2 regions of the Nocardia sp. IFM 10818 genome follow, and region 2 is predicted to be linked to the other one. Evidence: predicted binding sites of a transcription regulator. Region 2 holds the regulator's gene; the other holds the start of a gene.
What was found. The regulator HspR, encoded in region 2, represses chaperone genes until heat shock. The targets are predictions, from matches to a motif close to ANNTGAGTNNNNNNNACTCANNT.

Region 1: lon (endopeptidase La) is a predicted target of HspR. The motif match lies at 6,582-6,604, and genes of this name have one in related genera.

The regions. Positions count from the first base shown of each region.
Region 1 is NZ_BAAHJH010000001.1:8,336,400-8,346,210, forward strand. It holds gene ACYQ5L_RS38575 (hypothetical protein) at 1-56, shown strand, start outside; gene ACYQ5L_RS38580 (PaaI family thioesterase) at 1-477, opposite strand; gene ACYQ5L_RS38585 (TetR/AcrR family transcriptional regulator) at 482-1,051, opposite strand; gene ACYQ5L_RS38590 (DNA polymerase IV) at 1,115-2,203, shown strand; gene ACYQ5L_RS38595 (enoyl-CoA hydratase/isomerase family protein) at 2,256-3,041, shown strand; gene ACYQ5L_RS38600 (oxidoreductase) at 3,081-4,073, shown strand; gene lon (endopeptidase La) at 4,170-6,503, opposite strand; gene ACYQ5L_RS38610 (alpha/beta hydrolase family protein) at 6,725-7,774, shown strand; gene ACYQ5L_RS38615 (saccharopine dehydrogenase family protein) at 7,771-9,006, shown strand; gene ACYQ5L_RS38620 (PaaX family transcriptional regulator C-terminal domain-containing protein) at 9,011-9,811, shown strand, end outside.
Region 2 is NZ_BAAHJH010000001.1:8,064,562-8,074,372, forward strand. It holds gene clpB (ATP-dependent chaperone ClpB) at 1-1,495, opposite strand, end outside; gene ACYQ5L_RS37375 (NADP-dependent oxidoreductase) at 1,686-2,663, shown strand; gene ACYQ5L_RS37380 (globin domain-containing protein) at 2,798-3,958, shown strand; gene ACYQ5L_RS37385 (FAD-binding oxidoreductase) at 4,197-4,916, shown strand; gene ACYQ5L_RS37390 (globin domain-containing protein) at 4,971-6,140, opposite strand; gene ACYQ5L_RS37395 (heat shock protein transcriptional repressor HspR) at 6,595-6,990, opposite strand; gene dnaJ (molecular chaperone DnaJ) at 6,990-8,165, opposite strand; gene grpE (nucleotide exchange factor GrpE) at 8,196-8,825, opposite strand; gene dnaK (molecular chaperone DnaK) at 8,822-9,811, opposite strand, start outside.

The sequences.
Region 1 (9,811 bases), 270 kb from region 2:
TCAAGGCGCGCTACGCGTATCGCTCCCCGCTGAACTGGTTCCGCCGTTCCCGTTGAGCTCTCGTTCCACACTGCGGGCGGTGCCCTGCGCGACGGCGCAGAGCGCCGTCTCGCCCTCGTCGCTGTCGGCGAATATCTCGCAGCGGCAGACGGCCTGGCGGCGAGTGGCATCGATGACGGTGGCCTCGGCGCGCAATCGCACCCCCGCGGCCGGACGCAGATAGGTGATGGTGAAACCACCGGTCAGCACATTCGCACCGAGCACCGTGCCCGCCGCATAGGTGAGGGCATTGTCGGCCGCGTAGGCCAGGACGCCGCCGTGCACATACCCGAACTGCTGGCCGAGCTCCGGCCGAATGGGAATCTCCAGGGTGGCGCGGCCATTGCCGAACGCGGTCAGCTCCGCGCCGACCAACTGGCTGAACGGCTGGGCCGCAAGGACTTTCCGTCCCAGGTCGAGATCCAGTTCTACAGTCATCACGTCACTTTCCGCTCGGTTCGGGAGTTCGGAGCACCTGCCAGGCGGCGTCGGCCAGTTGCGGGGCCACCTCGATCGGCGCGGTGACGAATTCACCGCCGAGCCAGTGCCGCGAGTACACCTGCGCCGGGCCCAGCCACAGCGCGTAGAGCAGATCGAAGTCGAGTTCACGCACCGCGCCGTAGCCGGCGTGCGTACGCCACCAGCGGGCGACGCCGCGCATGAACTCCCGATTGCCGTCGCTGTCGCGCATGCCCGGCGGCCGGGCGGAGGTGAGCACCTTGGCGCGGTACTGGTTCTCGCTCACCCAGCGCAGATGCTCGGTGACGCCGGCGCGCACCCCGCCCTCGGCGTCGGCGCTGTCGCGCACCGCCTCCCAGAAATGGCGCTGATAGTCCTCCAGCGCGAAGGCCCACACCTGCCGGTACAGCTCGGCCTTGTCCGGGAAGTGGTGATACAGCGCGCCGACGCTGGCTCCGGCCGCGGCCCGAATCTGGGTGAGCGTGGCATCGAGAGTCCCCTGTTCGGCGAACTGGCGCTCGGCCGCCAGCAACAACCGATCTCGAATCTTCATGACCAGAATTTAGTTCTGTCTCGGCGAGCAGCACAACCCCCTTTCCCGATATTTCGGCAGACCATGCGGTATGACGGAGGGGTGGCGCGCTGGCTGTTGCACGTCGACCTCGACCAATTCCAGGCCGCGGTCGAATTCCGGCGGCATCCGGAACTGCGCGGGCAGCCGGTCATCGTGGGCGGGAACGGCGATCCGGCCGAACCGCGGAAGGTGGTGTCCTGCGCGTCCTATCCGGCGCGGGCCTTCGGGGTGCGGGCCGGGATGCCCCTGCGGACAGCCCTGCGGATCTGCCCGGACGGGGTGTTCCTGCCGCAGGATCTCGCCACCTACGCGGAGGCGTCCGAGGAGATCATGGCGCTGCTGCGGACCTTTCCGGGGCGGGTGGAGGTGCTCGGATTCGACGAGGCCTTCCTGGCGGCCGATACCGATGATCCCGAACAGCTGGCGCGCGAGATTCGCACGGCCATCGAGGAATTGGGGCTGACCTGTGCGGTCGGCATCGGGGACAACAAGACCCGGGCCAAGCTCGCCACCGGGTTCGCCAAGGCGGTGGGCAAATCCGGCGACGCCGCGGCGGAGGCCGCGGGCGGAGCGGGCGTCTTCCGGCTCACCGCCGACAACTGGGTCGAGCTCATGGCGCACCGCCCGACCACGGCGCTGTGGGGAATCGGGGCGCGCATCGCCAAACGCATGCGCGCACTGGGCATCGAGACGGTCGCCGATCTGGCGGCGGCGGACCGGGACCGGCTGGCGGCGGAATTCGGGCCCAATACCGGACCGTATCTATGGGTACTCGGACACGGTGCGGGTGACACCGATATCGCCGAACCCCGGGAACCGGTGGGACACAGCAGGTCCGAGACGTTTCCCGAGGATCTCACCGAGATCGCCGACCTCGAGGCCGCCATTGCCCGGCTGGCCGCCCAGGTCGCGGAGGACACCTTCGCCGACGGGCGCGCCATCGGCCGGGTCGGGGTGACGGTGCGGACCAAGACGTTCTTCACCCGCACCAAACAACGCAAACTGCCGCAGGCCACCACCGATGTGGACGAGGTCGTGCGGACCGCGCTCGAGGTCCTGCACCGGTTCGAGCTGGACCGGCCCATCCGATTGCTCGGCGTGCGCGTCGAATTCGCCCCGGGCATGCGGTGATCGACGCGTTTGACATGCTGTGGTCAGGCATCCGACGGAAGGCACCCATTCGATGACCCACGTGTACGAGAACATTCTGTTCGAGCTGGACGGGCCCATTGCCCGCATCACGCTCAATCGGCCCAATGCCGCCAATGGAATCGATCAGGCCCTGGCCGATGAGCTGGCGCAGGCCGCCGCCTACTGCTCCGACGATCCGGCCGTCAAGGTGGTGGTGCTGACCGGCGCCGGGAAGTTCTTCTCCGCCGGCGGTGACGTGCGGGCCATGGCGGCCGCCGACGACACCGGCGCGTTCATCGACAAGCTGGCCGAGACCCTGCACCACGCCGTGTCCTCGTTCGCGCGCATGGACGCCCTGCTCATCACCGCCGTCAACGGCACCGCCGCCGGGGCGGGCCTGAGCCTGGCCATTGCCGGCGATCTGGTGGTCGCGGCCGAATCCGCGTCGTTCACCATGTCCTACACCAAGGTCGGGCTCAGCCCCGACGGCGGTGCCTCCTACTACCTGCCGCGCCTGATCGGCGTGCGCCGCACCCAGGACCTCATGCTCACCAACCGGGTGCTCACCGCACACGAGGCGCTCGACTGGCAGCTGCTGCACCGGGTGGTGCCCGATGCCGAACTCGCCGGGGCCGTCGAGGAACTCGCGCGGCAGTTCGCGAGCGGCCCCAAGCTGTCCAATGCCAATGTGAAGAAGCTGCTGCTGGTGTCCTCCCAGCACACCCTCGAAGAACAGCTCGGCACCGAGGCCGCGTTCATCACGCACTGCGCGGAATCGGCCGACGGCGCAGAGGGAATCGCCGCATTCCTCGGTAAACGAGCACCCAAGTTCGCCTGAGCGATACCCGACCGGCATTGCCGGTCTTATGCTCGGTCAATGGAGTTCCAGGCGATGGTGGCCCACGAAACGGACAGCGGTATCGCACTCATTCGCGAAACGGTGAACGACGACTTCCATGGGCCCGGCGATGTGACGATCAAGGTTCATTACTCGGGCGCGAACTACAAAGACGGTCTGGCCATCACCCCCAAAGGCGGCGTGATTCGGGAGTATCCACTCATCCCGGGCATCGATCTCACCGGCGAGGTGGTCAGTTCCGGGAATCCGGACTTCGCCCCGGGTGATCTGGTCATTGCCCACGGCTACGAGCTGGGCGTCTCGCATCACGGCGGCTACTCCGAATACGCCAAGGTCCCGGCCGAATGGGTGGTGAAGCTCGAAGGCCTGACACCCCGCGAGGCCGCCGCCATCGGCACGGGGGGGTTCACGGCGGCCATGAGCGTACAAGCCCTGCTCGACCACGGACTCACACCGGCCGCCGGTCCCGTTCTCGTCACCGGCGCCACCGGCGGCGTGGGCAGTGTGGCGGTGGACATTCTGTCCGGTCTCGGCTTCGAAGTGGTCGCCTCCACCGGCAAGATCGGCGCCGGTGAACTCCTCGAAACCCTGGGCGCCGCTGCGGTGATCGGCCGCCTGCCCGCCGAGGGCGAGAAGCTGCGCCCGCTCGGCAAGGCGCAGTGGGCGGCGGCGGTGGACAGCGTCGGCGGCCAGTCGCTCGCCCACATTCTCAGCACGATCAAGTACGGCGGCGCCGCCGCGGTCAGCGGTCTCACCGGTGGTCCGGAGCTCCCGACCACCGTCATGCCGTTCATCCTGCGCGGGGTTTCGCTGCTCGGCATCGACTCGGCCCATATGCCCATCGCGGCTCGCCGCGAACTGTGGGCCCGCCTCGGCAAGGACCTGAAACCGGCGCATCTGAGCCTGCTCGAGAACTACGCGCCCATTACCGAGGCCGAATCCGTGCTCCGCTCCATCCTGGAGGGCACCCACTCCGGGCGCACCGTGCTCGGCGTGGCCGGGGAGTTCTGAGGCGGCCACGAAATACGAACGGACCGCGCGGGTTTCGGTTTCATGTGAAACAAGCGCGGTCCGTTGCTATTCGGTTGTGCTATCGCGTCCCGCCGGTCAGGCGGTGGCGCTCAGCGCCGGACGGTCGAGGTCGGACTCGATGACAGGTTCGATGGCGTAGGCCAGGATGTCGGCCACGTCGGCGACGGGGCGCACATCCAGGGCGGCCAGCACCTCGCCCGGGACCTCGTCGAGATCCGGTTCATTGCGTGCCGGGATGAAGACGGTCTTCAGTCCGGCGCGCTGCGCGGCCAGCAGCTTCTGCTTCACGCCGCCGATGGGCAGGACGCGGCCGTTCAGCGTGACCTCGCCGGTCATGCCGACATCGGCGCGGACCTGCCGGCCCAGGGCCAGCGACACCAGGGCGGTGACCATGGTGACGCCCGCGGACGGACCGTCCTTCGGGACCGCGCCCGCCGGGAAGTGGATGTGGATATTGCGATCCAGCACCTTCGGCTCGATGCCGATCTCCTCCAGGTGGGAGCGGACGTAGGTCAGGGCGATCTGCGCCGACTCCTTCATGACGTCGCCGAGCTGGCCGGTCAGGGTCAGCGAGCGATCGCCCTCGGCCGCATTGGCCTCGATGTAGAGGACGTCGCCGCCGGCGCCCGTCACCGCCAGACCGGTCGCCACACCGGGGACCGCGGTGCGTTCCACCGAGTCCGGGGTGAAGCGGGGACGGCCCAGGAACTCCGTCAGATTGTCCAGGCCGATGGCGATGGAACCGGTGTCGTACCCCAGCTCCTTGTCGTAGCCCAGGCTTTCGGAGCCGGCGGGGTCCGCCGATTCCGACAGCTTGGTCGCCGCCTTGCGCAGCGCCTTGGCGATCAGGCGCTCCATCTGCCGCACACCGGCTTCCCGGGTGTAGTTGGCGGCGATCTCGCGCAGCGCCTCCTCGGTGATGGAAACCTCCTCGGCGGTCAGGGCATTGCGCTCCAACTGCCGCGGAATGAGGAAGTCGCGGGCGATGGCGACCTTGTCCGCCTCGGTGTAACCGTCCACGGTGATCAGTTCCATGCGGTCCAGCAGCGGGCCGGGGATGGTCTCCATGACATTCGCGGTGGCGATGAACAGGACGTCGGACAGATCCAGGTCCAGATCCAGGTAGTGATCGCGGAAGGTGTGGTTCTGCGCCGGATCCAGGACCTCGAGCAGGGCCGCCGCGGGATCGCCGCGGAAGTCCGAGCCGACCTTGTCGATCTCGTCCAGCAGGACGACCGGATTCATGGAGCCGGCCTCCTTCATGGCGCGCACGATGCGGCCGGGCAGGGCGCCGACATAGGTGCGGCGGTGACCGCGGATCTCGGCCTCGTCGCGGACGCCACCCAGGGCGACGCGCACGAACTTGCGGCCCAGCGCGCGGGCGACCGACTCACCCAGCGAGGTCTTGCCCACACCGGGCGGGCCGACCAGCACCAGCACCGCGCCGGAGCCACGGCCGCCGACCACCTCCAGATTGCGGGCGGCGCGGCGGGCCCGCACGGCCAGGTACTCGACCATGCGGTCCTTGACCTCGTCCAGCCCGTGGTGATCCGCGTCCAGCACCGCGCGAGCGGCCGAGACATCGGCGCTGTCGGTGGTTTTCACGGTCCAGGGCAGGTCCAGGACGGTGTCCAGCCAGGTGCGGATCCAGCCCGATTCCGGGCTCTGATCGCTGGCCCGCTCCAACCGGCCCACCTCGCGCAGCGCGGCCTCGCGAATGTCCTCGGGCAGGTCGGCGTTCTCGATGCGGGTGCGGTAGTCGTCGGCGCCGTCCGGCTCGTCCTCGCCCAGCTCCTTGCGAATCGCATTGAGCTGCTGGCGGAGCAGGAATTCGCGCTGGCTCTTCTCGACGCCCTCGCGCACATCCTCACTGATCTTCTCGCTGACCTCGGTCTCGGCGATGTGCTGCTTGGTCCACTCGATGAGCTTGGTCAGCCGGACCGTGGTGTCGACGGTCTCGAGCAGTTCCCGCTTCTGCTCATTGCTCAGGTAGGGCGCCCAGCCGGCGGTGTCGGCAATGGCGGACGGCTCGGTGAGCTGGTTCACCGCGTCGATGACCTGCCAGGCCTCGCGACGCTGCAGGACGGCGACGACCAGCTTCTTGTATTCGGCCGCGAGTTCGGTGGTGCGGCCGTCGGCGGCGGGCGCCTCGACGGGCTCGGCCTCCACCCACAACGCGGCGCCCGGGCCGGTCACCCCGTGCCCGATCTTGGCGCGGCCCTCGGCCTTCAGCACCGCGGCGGGCGCGCCACCGCGCATGCGCCCCACCTGTTCGATGGTGGCGACCACGCCATAGCTGGCGTAGCCCTCGTCCAGCCGCGGCGCGACCAGCACCTGGTTGACCTTGCCCGCCCGCGCGGCATCGATAGCGGCCTGCGCGGATTCGTCCAACTCGATCGGCACGATCATGCCGGGCAGCACGATCGGATCGGTCAGGAACAGGACCGGCAGGTTCTGTGGTGTAGTCACGACTTCGACCCCTTCCAAGGTTGAGCGATACCTACTCAACCCCGGCCCCGGTGGTCTTGTTCCATCCGGTTGTTCGCCCCGGGCGAACAACCGGAAGTGCATGTTCTATCGAATTAAAAACGATCATTTCATAGACGATCATTTCTGATACGATCGACACCATGCTTCGCAGGACCTGGTTACTCCGGTTGTCGATCGCCGCCGGCTGCGTTATCGCGCTGGCACTGTCCGCGGGGGCCTGGGTCGTCGTCGCGAACGACTTCGCCTTCACCGAGCAACGGGTCACCATCCCGGGGCCGGAACAGGACCTGCGGGGCACCTTGGTGCTGCCGGAGGATCAGCGCGGACCCGCCGGACTCGTCGTGTTCGTGCACGGTGACGGGCCCGCCGACGCCGATCGCGACGACTTCTACCGGCCGCTCTGGGAATCGTTCGCGCGCGCCGGATACGCGTCGCTGGCCTGGGACAAGCCCGGGATCAATGGCGCGCCGGGGAATTGGCTCGAGCAGTCCATGCACGATCGGGCCGCGGAGACCGAGGCCGCCATTGCCTGGGCGGCGGCACGTGCGGATATCGATCCGCGGCGCATCGGGGTGTGGGGGATCAGCCAGGCGGGCTGGGTGCTGCCCGAGGTGGCGGTGCGGCATCCGGAATTGCAGTTCATGATCGTGGCCGGGCCCGCGATCAACTGGCTGCGCCAGGGTGAGTACAACACGAATGCCGAACTGCGGCACCGGAACGCGACCGAGTCCGAGATCGCGGCGGCGAACGATCGGCGCCGGGCCGTGCTGGAGTTGCTGCGCGCGGGCGCATCCCATGAGCAGTACCTCGCCGCGGGAATCGACGATGACCCGATGTCCGCCGACCGCTGGCGGTTCGCGAGCAGGAACTACCTCGCCGATGTGAGCGAGTACCTGCCGCGACTGCGGATTCCGGTGCTGCTCGCACTCGGCGAACAGGACCTGAACGTGGATGTCGCCGAAACCGCCCGCGTCTACCGGGAATTGGTGCCGGCCGGACTGCTCACCGTCCGGATGTATCCGGACGCCTCGCACAACATCGTCAAGGCGGATCTGGACAACGACCGGGGGGTGCGGTCGGTGCTGGTCGCGGTGTTCGCGCCACGCTCGCTGTACGCGCCCGGATATCTGGACGACCTGCGGGAATTCGCCGAACAGCAAGAGCCATCGATCGTCAGGAGCACGAAATGAAAGTTCTCGCACTGGGTGGGCCGGGCGCCATGGGCGCCGTCGCGGTGCGGATCGCGGCCGGGCTGGCGGGTCTCGAGGAGATCGTCATCGCCGATCGCGATCTCGGGGCCGCCCAACGGCTGGCGCGGGAACTGGCGCATTCGCCGGTTCCGGTGCGCGCGCTCGAAGTCGACGTCACCGCTGACTCCGCGCTGCGGAACGCGCTGTCCGGCGCGGATCTGGTGCTCAATACCGTTGGGCCGTATTACCGTTTCGGCCTGACCGTGTTGCGCGCCGCCATCGAGACCGGAACCCACTACCTCGATATCTGCGACGACTGGGAACCCACGCTGCAGATGCTCGATCTGGATGCGGCGGCACGGGAGCAGGGCGTGTGCGCGGTGATCGGCATGGGGGCCAGCCCGGGCATGAGCAATCTGCTCGCCGCTCTGGCCGCCGCCGAACTCGACACCGTGCGCGACGCGTACACCGCCTGGGCCGTCGACGCGGGCGAGACGCCGGTGGATATGGAGGAACAGCTCCTGCGCCCGGACGGCGGCCCCACCGCGGCGGCCGTGCACTGGATGCAGCAGGCCAGCGGCATCATCACCGTCGTGCGCGACGGTGCGCCGGCCGAAGTCCGCCCGCTGCATCCGATTCCGCTGGAACTGCCCGGCGGGCGGCGCGGCACCGGCTACTCCATCGGCCATCCGGAGCCGATCACCTTGCGGCGCAGTCTGAAACTCAGCGGTGACGCCATGAATCTCATGGTCATCAGGCCCTGGACCCTCGCCTATCTCGACATCCTGCGCCGCGATATCGACAGCGGCCGGCTGACCAACGAGACGGCCGCCGCACTGCTCACCACACCGAATATCGCGCGCACCCTGCGATCGATCCCGGCGGCGCTGCGCACCGCGGGCCCCGGCGATCTGCCGCCGTTCTTCGCGCTCGTCTCCGGGACCAGACAGGGACGCGACCACCGGGTGCTGGCCCACCCGAACCTGACCGGCCCGAGCTCGGATCCGCTGCACGGCCTGCTGACCGATATGGCGCGCGCGACCGGAATCCCCTTGGCGCTGGGCCTGTATCAGGTCGCCGACGGCAGCGTGCGCACGCCCGGCGTGCACGCCCCCGAGGAAGTCATCGATCCGGCGCGGTTCTTCACCGACCTCGGCCGCACGCTCGGGCGGGATCCGGGCACTCCGATCTACCTGGTAGAACAGGAACCCTCCGCAACCGCCGGGAGGTGAACGCATGGACAGCGCACAGCACAATGACACCGAGATCTCCACCCGGACCCTGGTCGAGAGCATGATCCGCGCCGACGCGACCATCGACGCGGGCGAGCTGTACGACGTCGCCGCCGCCCTCGGCATGAGCGATCAACAGGTCCGGCTCTGCATCAAGCGGCTCGTCGCGGAGGGGCGGTTCACCCAGGACGGACGCGGCCGCAAGGCGGTCCTGCGCGCCACCGACACGACGCGCGGGCTCATCGAACCCGACCTGGAATTCGTCCGCTACATGTACGCGCAGGATCGCGGGCAGGCGCCGTGGGACGGAACATGGCATCTGGTCGCCTTCGGGGTGCCGGAATCGGCGCGGCAGGCGCGCGACGCCATGCGCGATGCCATCCTGCGGCTGGGCGGGGCCGCCATCCAGGGCGGGCTGTACGTGGCGGCGAACCCCTGGGAGGAGCTGATCCGTTCCGCCGCCGCGCGATTCGGGGTCAACGACCATGTCACCACCTTCACCAGCACCGATCTCACGGTCGGCGGGCACAGTGCCGCCCGCGATCTCGCCGAGCACCTGTGGCCGATCGAGCGGATCGCGGACGGGCACCGGCGGCTGCTCGCCACCGCCGAGCGCATCGGGCCGCGACTGCCGGACGCCTCGCACATCGAGCGCCTGACCATGGCCATCACCCTCGCCACCGAGTTCAACCGGGCCAACGAACCGGATCCGCTGCTGCCGCCGCAACTGCTGCCGCAGCCGTGGATCGGCGCCGCCGCGCGGGCGGCCACGGCGGCCTGCTGGGCCGAACTGCTCACCTCTGCC
Region 2 (9,811 bases):
CCTTGCCCAGGTCGCCGTCGCGCTCGGCGCGATCGGATTCGCCCTTGAGCGTCTCCAGTTCCTCCTTGATGACGCGCACCGAGTCGATGGCGGTCTTCTCGTTCTGCCAGCGGGTGGTCAGCTGGTTGAGCTTCTCCCGGTCGTCGGCGAGCTCGGAGCGCAACTTCTCCAGGCGCTGCTTGGAGGCCTCGTCGGTCTCCTTGGCCAGCGCCATCTCCTCGATCTCCAGGCGGCGCACGGCGCGCTCCACCTGATCGATCTCGACCGGGCGGGAGTCGATTTCCATGCGCAGCCGCGAGGCGGACTCGTCCACCAGGTCGATGGCCTTGTCCGGCAGGAAGCGCGAGGTGATGTAGCGATCCGACAGGGTGGCGGCGGCGACCAGCGCGGAGTCGGTGATGCGCACGCCGTGATGCACCTCGTAACGCTCCTTGAGCCCGCGCAGGATGCCGACGGTGTCCTCCACCGACGGTTCGCCCACCAGGACCTGCTGGAAGCGGCGCTCCAGGGCCGGGTCCTTCTCGATGTGCTGGCGGTACTCGTCGAGCGTGGTGGCGCCGACCAGGCGCAGCTCGCCGCGCGCCAGCATGGGCTTGATCATGTTCCCGGCGTCCATGGCGGATTCGCCGGTCGCGCCCGCGCCGACAATGGTGTGCAGCTCGTCGATGAAGGTGATGATCTGTCCCGCACTGGATTTGATCTCCTCCAGCACCGCCTTGAGCCGCTCCTCGAATTCACCGCGGTACTTCGCGCCCGCGACCATGGCGCCCAGGTCGAGCGAGATGAGCTTCTTGCCGCGCAGCGATTCCGGGACGTCGCCGGCGATGATGCGCTGCGCCAGCCCCTCCACGATGGCGGTCTTGCCCACGCCCGGCTCGCCGATGAGCACCGGATTGTTCTTGGTGCGCCGCGACAGCACCTGCACCACGCGCCGGATCTCGGCGTCGCGCCCGATGACCGGATCCAGCTTGCCCTCGCGGGCGGCGGCGGTGAGATCGGTGGAGTACTTCTCCAGGGCTTGATAGCTGCCCTCGGGATCGGGGGTGGTGACGCGGGTGTTGCCGCGCACGGCGGTGAACGCCTCGCGCAGATTGTCCGCGGTGGCGCCGTACTTCAGCAGCAGCTGCGAGATGTCCGAGTCGCCGGCGGCCAGGCCGACCATGAGGTGCTCGGTGGAGACGTATTCGTCGCCCATCTCGGTGGCGAGCCGCTGGGCCGCGGTGACGGCGGCCAGGGCCTCGCGCCCGAGCTGCGGGGTGGTGGTCGCGCCGCTGGCGCGGGGCAGGCGGTCGACGATGTCCTGGGCCTCGCGCCGGACCGTCGCCGGGTCGACTGCGACGGCCTTCAGCAGCGGGGCGGCGATGCCGTCGGTCTGATCCAGCAACGCCACCAGCAAGTGCGCCGGACGGATCTCCGGATTGCCGGCGGCGGAGGCCGCTTGCAATGCGGCGGTCAGGGCCGCCTGAGTCTTGGTGGTGGGATTGAACGAGTCCACTGTCACCTTCCTACTAGTCGTTTACTCGATCCAACGCGGCAGAAGTTGAGTCTGTTCCGCTCAAGTCTGACGAGTTTTCGACAACGGCACCAGAGGGACGTAAGTCACACACAACGCTACGCTGGAACCAGTTCGTCGACGCATCACCTCAGCCCGTTCCGTCCCGGTAGTTCCGAACGAATGGAGCCTCATGCGCGCGATCGTGATTCGAGAATTCGGCGGCACTCCCGAACCGGCGGATATGCCGGTCCCCGCGCCCGGACCGGGGCAGATTCAGATCCAGCTGGAGGCGGCCGGGGTCAATCCGTTCGACAAACGGGTGATCGACGGCTTCCTGGACGGCAAGCTGCCGCACGACTTTCCGCTCATACCGGGCGTCGACGGCGCGGGCAGCGTGTCGGCGGTGGGGCCCGACGTGACGGATTTCGAGATCGGCGAGCGAGTGGTCGGCAAGTTCCTCATACCGCCGGTCGGGCACGGCACCTTCGCCGAGTACATCGTGGTCCCGCGAGTCAGCAGCATTGCCAAGATCCCCGACGAGATCACCGCCATCCAGGCCGCGGCGCTGCCCACCGCGGGCATCACCGCGCTCGACCTGGTGCACGCCGCCGGGGTGGGGACCGGGCAGACGGTGCTGGTGGTCGGGGCGACCGGCGGGGTCGGGTCGTATCTGGTGCAGTTGGCGACCCTGGCGGGCGCGCACGTCATCGCCACCGCGCGGCCCGACGCCACCGATCGGATGCTGCGACTGGGCGCGGCCGAGGTGGTCAACTACGGGCGGATCCCGGTCGGCGATTCCCCCACCCGGCAGCAGACGGCCGAACTGTCGATCGCCGATTCGGTGCGCATCACCGTGCCGGGCGGGGTCGACGTGCTCTTCGATCTGGTCAGCCCGCCGGAGGTCTTCGCCCGGCACCTGGAGCTCGTCAAGGCGGGCGGCGCGGCCTACACCACCGTCCGGTCCGCCGACGAGGACGAGCTGAAGCGGCGCGGGATAACCGGCGGCAACTTCGAATCCCACGGCGGCGCACCCGAGTTGCGGGAGCTGCTGCGCGATGTCGGCAATGGCGATCTGGTGGTCCCCATCGACGCCACCCCGCCGCTCGCCGACGCCCCGGAAGTTATCGGCGCATCCGGCGCACGCGGCAAGACGGTGCTGGTCATCTGAACCTTCGGTTACACAAATGACCCCAGCTTGGCTATATCCGTGCGACCACCGTTTTTTCAGGGATACTTGACGCGGAGGGCGGCCCGGAACCGGGCTCGTCCGGGGTAGCAGCACAGGAAGGAAAGCTCGACGTCGTGGATGCGCGTTCGGCAGCGCTGGTCCGCGCAAACTTTCGGACAGTCGTCGAGGCCCAGCACGGGCCCGAACGACTGATCAGCGCGTTCTACGGTCACCTTTTCGCGGAGATACCCGCCCTGCGGGAGCTGTTCCCCTCCGCCATGGACATGCAGGCGAAACGCCTCGTCACCGCCATCCAGTTCGTCCTCGACAATCTGGAGGACTGGGATCGCGCCCAGCGCTTCCTGGAGCAGCTGGCGCGCGATCACCGCAAGTACGGCGTGGAGGCGGCGCACTACGACATCGCGGGTCGTGCGCTGCTCTCGGCCTTCCGCAGTTACAACGGGGTCGGGCACTGGAACCGGCAATTGGAGGCCGGGTGGCGCGATGTCACCATCCTGATCTCGGCGTCCATGGCCATCGGCGCCAATTCCGACAAATCGCAACCCTATTGGGAGGCGACGGTGGTCGGGCACCGGCGGGTGGTGGACGATCTGGCCATTGTGCGGCTGCAGTCGGATACGCCGATACCGTACGGGGCCGGGCAGTACGTTCCGGTGGCCATTCCGCAGCGGCCCAAGATGTGGCGGTACCTGTCGCCGGCCATCCCCACCAATCCCTACGGGGAGATCGAATTCCATGTGCGCAAGGTCCGCACCGGCTGGGTGAGCCCGGCCATCGTGAACGAGACCAAGGTCGGCGACCGCTGGATGATCGCCGCGCCGCTGGGCGGCCTGCACGTGGATCTGAGCAGCCGCAAGGATGTGCTGATGATCAGCTCGGGCACCGGCATCGCGCCGATTCGCGCCCAGCTGATCGAGATGGGCCGGCGCGGCATCAATCCGCGCGTGCACCTGTTCATGGGCGGGCGCTATCCCTGCGATCTCTACGATGTGGAGAACATGTGGCAGCTCTCGCAGAGCAATCCGTGGCTGACCGTGATTCCGGTGTGCGAGAACGAGACCAACCCGTGGTGGCATCCGTATCCGCCGGCCGAGACGCCGTTCGGCATGCACCGCCGGCTCATCGGTAACCTGGGCGCGGTGGTGGCCAGTTTCGGCGCCTGGGCGGACCGGCAGATCCAGATCGCCGGGTCGGCCCGCATGATCGCCGATACCAAGCGGGCGCTGCTCGCGGTGGGCACCCCGGAGCGGAACATCATGTCCGATCCCGTCTAGATTCGGGATTCGGTGTAGCACAACATATTTCGATGATCAGGAGTTTGCCTTGACGCGCGGCCCGGACGATACCGACGAGTTCCCGATCATCAAGGCGGTGCCGTCCTACGCCGATACCGACGAACTACCCATCGTCACACCGGATACCCCGCCGCCGGACGGGTATCCGGCGGCCGGTCGGGCCGCGGCCCCGTCCGCGCCCGGGCCCGGCACCGGGGACGGGGAATGGTCGGCGACGGTGGTGGGCGCGCACCGGCTGCGCGAGGACCTCACGGTGATCCGGCTGATCGGCGAGTTCGTGCCGTTCGCGGCCGGGCAGTCGATGGAGGTGCGCACGCCGCAGCATCCGAATATCGCGCGGCGCTTGTATTCCGCCCTGCCGCCCTCGCTGGACGGCAAGCTGGAATTCCATGTGCGCACCGTGCCCGGCGGCTGGTGCAGCGGCTCGCTGGTCTCGGACACCCGCGCCGGGGACGAATGGCGGATCAGCAATCCGGGCGGCTGGCTCACGGTGGACGAGGATGCCACCGAGATCGTCATGATCGCCGATGGCATCGGCCTGGCCCCGCTGCGCGCGCTGCTGCTGGACCTGTCCCGCCGCGCCACTCCGCCGAACCTCACCCTGTTCTTCGGCGGGCGGTATCCGCGCGATCTCTACGCCGCCGACATGCTCTACCTGCTGACCGAGCAATTCCCTTGGCTCACAGTGCTTCCGGTGGTGCAGGACGAACACGATCCCAGCCGCGCCGATGCCTGGTACGAGGCGTGCAAGGTGGATGTCGGCTTCCAGCCGGAGGAAATGCTGCCGGGGACCCTCGCCGAGGCCGTCGCGCGATTCGCGCCCTTCGATCACCAGCAGATTCTGGTGTGCGGCAATTCCGGCCAGGTGCAGGCCGTGGTGGATCGCCTCATCGCGACCGGGACGCCGCGCGAAAACATTCGCTACGAAGGGTTTTGAGAGCGGGGGTTCGGGGGGCGAAGCCCCCCGAGAGCCCCTGAGAGTTGGGGAAATTCAGAACAGCGGGTCGTGGCGAATGTTCTGGGTCGGGGTCCCCGCGGCCATGAGCCGGAACTTGGTGGTCTGCACCATCGAAGGTGAACCGACGATCTGCACGTCACGATCCGCCCACGGCCCGAATCCCGCCACGATCTTGCCGATCTGACCGACCCGGCGCGGTTGTAAGCCCGGAAGCTCCTTGGGCTCATCGGAATCCGCGAAATGCCACCAGGGGTTCTCATTGCTCTCGGTGACCGGATTGACGGTGAGCCACTTATTGGCGCGCGCCAGCTGGCTCAGGATCTCCAGATCGTAGAGATCGCACGGGTAATGCCCGCCGACGAACAGATCCACCTTGGGATTGGAGCGCCGCGCGGTCATGGCCATGAGCTGGGCGCGCAGCGGGGCGATCCCGGTGCCGCAGCCGATCATGAGCATCTTGCGGCGGGTATTGCGCGGCACGCCGAGCCCGCCCAGCGGCGAGCCGATCAGCCATTGCTCGCCGATCCGGGTGTGCCCGACCATGGCCGGGCTGACCCAGCCGCCGGTGACGCCGCGGATATGGAATTCCAGTTCACCGCTGGCATTGGCCGGTATGGCCGGGGACAGATAGCGCCACATGCGCGGCCGGGACGGGATCTGCACGCTCATGTACTGCCCGGCCGCGTACTGCATGGGCTGGTCCAGCTTCAAGCGCACGACGGCGAGATTGCGCAACACCTCGCGGTGTTCGATGACGGTGCCGGTCCAGACCGGCGGGGTGCCCTCCTGTTCGGCCGCGCCGATCATGGTGTCGGCGATGACGCCGAGCCCCTCGTCCCAGGCCCGGTCCACCTCATCGGTCCACATCTCGGTGCCGGCATAGGCCTGCATGGCGGTCTTCAGCGTTTTCACCACGGCCGCATAGTGTTCGGCCACCACGCCGTACTTGCGATGGTCGCGCCCGAGCTGGGCCAGGAAGGGCAGCAGCTTGTCCGGTTCCTCCAGCCGGTCCACCACATAGGCGATGGCCCGGACCAGCCGATCGCGCTGAGCGTCGAGCGCGGCCGGGAAGAAGTCGCGAACCTGTGGATGCTCGGTGAACAGAATGGCGTAGAACGATCGTGCGAGTTTCTCGGGGCCGCCTTCCTCCGCAGCAACCGCCTTGAACGTCGTTCTAATCAATGCGACGGTCCGCGAATCCATTTGTGTCACAACCCCATTTCGCACTCGAACACGGGCGAGGCCGGCGAGTGCAGTGCTGCGGGACACTCGACAGCAGCCGTTGCCAAGCAAGTGTAGGTGAGGTTTGCCAGCAACGGAACGGGACGTTTCAACAACACGCCTGTAATTCCCCTAAATTGAGGACAGTGCAGGGTTATTCGCCTGAAAACAGACTGTTCACCTGGAACACGCCGACAGACACAGGGTTTTACTCGTCGATCTTGCGAGATCCGTTTTGCAAGACTCAGAAACTCAGCGACCGCACCGCAACCTCGCTCGCAAACAAATTGCTTTGCCACACAAGGCAAAACTCACAAATGGAATAATTCCATAACCGTCCGGTCTGTATCTATTTCCGCCCCATCCCGACTCGGGAAAATAAGGTGCGGGAGCCGAAGCCCCCGCACCTTTTCCGCTACCCGCCGGTGCGCACCGGCTACTGGGAGCGCCGCCGATTGCGCGGCTGCCACACCACGAGCGCGGTGCTCCGCGGGGCGGGAGTCAGGTCGGGGCGGTACCCCGACCGGAGTCTCTCCACCTCGGCGGTCAACTCCGCGACCCGGTGCTGCAGCTCCTCGACCTGGTTGGTGAGTTCGATGATCCGTTTGATGCCCGCCAGGTTGACGCCCTCGTCCTGGGACAGGCGCTGCACCTCGCGGAGCAGTTCCACATCCCGGTTCGAATAGCGCCGGCCGCCACCGGAAGTGCGCTGCGGCGACACCAGGCCCAGCCGGTCATAGGTACGCAGCGTCTGAGCGTGCATGCCCGCCAGCTGCGCGGCCACCGAGATCAGGAAGTACTGCGCCTCGGTCTTTTTCGGATCGGAACTCATTACGCACCTGCCCATCCGGCACGCGGATCGAAGCCACTTTCCTTCTCCGCCTCCGCATAGCGCCGCAGCGCCTCGGTGGCATTGTCGTCCAGTTTCTGCGGGATCGCGACCTTCACCGTGACCAGCAGATCGCCCGCACCGCCGCCGCCCCGCTTGGGCACACCGCGGCCGCGCACCCGCAGGGTACGGCCGTCCGCGGTGCCCGGCGGCACCTTGACGCCGACGCGGCCGTCCAGGGTCGGCACCGAAACCGTTGTGCCCAGCACCAATTCGCTGTAGCTCACCGGCAGCACCAGGGTCAGGTCGTCACCATTGCGGCCGAACACCTTGTCCTGGCTGACATGCACGGTGACATACAGATCGCCCGGAGGCGCACCGCGCAGGCCCGCCTCGCCCTGACCGGCCAGCCGGATCCGCTGCCCGTCGCGCACACCCGGGGGAATGCGGACGGTAATGGTGCGGGTCCGGTTCTGGATGCCGGTGCCGCGGCAATCGCCGCACGGATCGTCGATGATCGACCCGGTGCCCCGGCAGTCCTCGCACGGCTCGCTGAATCCGAACGCACCCTGATTGCGGCTGATCACGCCGGAACCGTTGCAGTGCGGGCAGACTCGCGGGCTGGTGCCCGGCTTGGCGCCGCTGCCGTGACAGGTGGTGCACGCCGCAGGGCTGGTCATCCGCAGCGGGACCGTCACGCCCTGGGCGGCCTCGCGGAAGCCCAGGGTCGTCTCGGTCTCCACATCGCTGCCGCGCCGCGGGCGCGACGAGGTGCGGGCGCCGCCGCGATTGAACAGGCCGCCGAGGATATCGCCGAGACCGCCGTCCCCGGCGGTCGCACCGGCGCCGCCGAAGATATCGCCCAGGTTGAACTCACCGGAGAACCCGCCGGGCTGGCCATAGCCGCCGCCGGGCGAGAAGCCGCCGCGGCCGAAACCGCCGCTCGCGAAGAGCCGGCGGGCCTCGTCGTACTCCTTGCGCTTCTCCGGATCCGACAGCACGGCGTGCGCCTCGCTGACGGCCTTGAAACGCTCCTCCGCCTTGGCATCTCCCGGATTCTTGTCCGGATGCAGATCCCGGGCGAGCTTGCGGTAGGCCTTCTTGACCTCATCCTGGGTGGCGCTGGAGGAAACACCCAGCTCCTTGTAGAAGTCCTTCTCGAGCCACTCCCGATTCACCGGGCATCTCCTCCTCTCGGATTACTCGTATTACTCGGTAGCAGCGGCATCGGAGCCGGCGTTCGTCGAATCCGATGCGCTGCCGGTCTGTTCCGCTACGCCGTCGGTGACGCCGACCAGCGCGTGGCGCAGGACGCGATCGCCGAACTTGTAGCCCTTGCGCATGACCATGCCGATCACCGGATCGTGTCCGGAGCCCTCGTGCTGGACGGCCTCGTGCAGGGTCGGGTCGAAAGGCTCACCCTCCGAACCGAAGTCGACGAGGCCCTGCTTCTGCAGGGCGGTGACCAGTTTGTCCGCGACCGACTTGAGCGGTCCGGTCTCCAGGTCGCCGTGCGCGCGGGCGCGGTCGAGATCGTCGAGCACGCCGAGCAATTCGCTGACCACCGACGCCTTGGCGGTCTCGATGGTGGCCTGGCGGTCACGCTCGACGCGGCGGCGGTAGTTGGCGTATTCGGCGGTCAGCCGCTGCAGGTCGGAGGTGCGCTCGGCGAGTTCGGCGCTGATCGCATCGGCGAGCGAATCCTCGCTCGTGGCAATGTCGTCCGCGGCCGAAGCCGCGGCGGAGGACTCCGCCGCGGCCTCGCCAACCTGACCCGCGAGCGGATCAACGACGTCGTCGATGATGACCGGCTCTTCTTCCGGGTTCGGCTTGGTCACTTCTTCTCCGGCTCCTCGACGACCTCGGCGTCGACCACGGTGTCATCGGACTCGGGCGCGGCCGCGCCATTGCCCTGGGCGGCCTGCTCGGCGCCCGCGGCCTCGTAGATGGCCTGGCCCAGCGCCTGCGACTCGGTCGCGAGCTTCTCCACCGCGGTCTTGATGACCGCGATATCGGTGCCCTTGAGCGCCTCGTTGGCCTCCGCGATGGCCGCCTCGACCTTGGTCTTGACCTCGGCCGGGACCTTGTCCTCGTTGTCCTTGATGAACTTCTCGGTCTGGTGCACCAGCGACTCGGCCTGGTTGCGGGTCTCCGCCTCCTCGCGACGCGCCTTGTCCTCGGCCGCGTGCGCCTCGGCGTCCTTCACCATGCGGTCGATCTCCTCCTTGGACAGGCCGGAGCCGTCCTGGATCTTGATCGTGTTCTCCTTGCCGGTGCCCTTGTCCTTGGCGGTGACGTGCACGATGCCATTGGCGTCGATGTCGAAGGTGACCTCGATCTGCGGCACGCCGCGCGGGGCCGGCGGGATGCCGGTCAGCTCGAAGGAGCCGAGCAGCTTGTTGTGCGAGGCGATCTCGCGCTCACCCTGGTAGACCTGGATCTGCACGGACGGCTGGTTGTCGTCGGCCGTGGTGAAGGTCTCCGACCGCTTGGTCGGAATGGTGGTGTTGCGCTCGATCAGCTTGGTCATCACGCCGCCCTTGGTCTCGATGCCCAGCGACAGCGGGGTGACATCGAGCAGCAGGACGTCCTTGACCTCACCCTTGAGCACACCGGCCTGCAGGGCGGCGCCGATGGCGACGACCTCGTCCGGGTTCACGCCCTTGTTGGGCTCCTTGCCGCCGGTCAGCTCCTTGACGAGCTCGGAGACGGCGGGCATGCGGGTCGAGCCGCCGACCAGCACCACGTGGTCGATATCGCTCACCGAGATGCCGGCGTCCTTGATGACCGACTGGAACGGCTTGCGGGTGCGGTCCAGCAGATC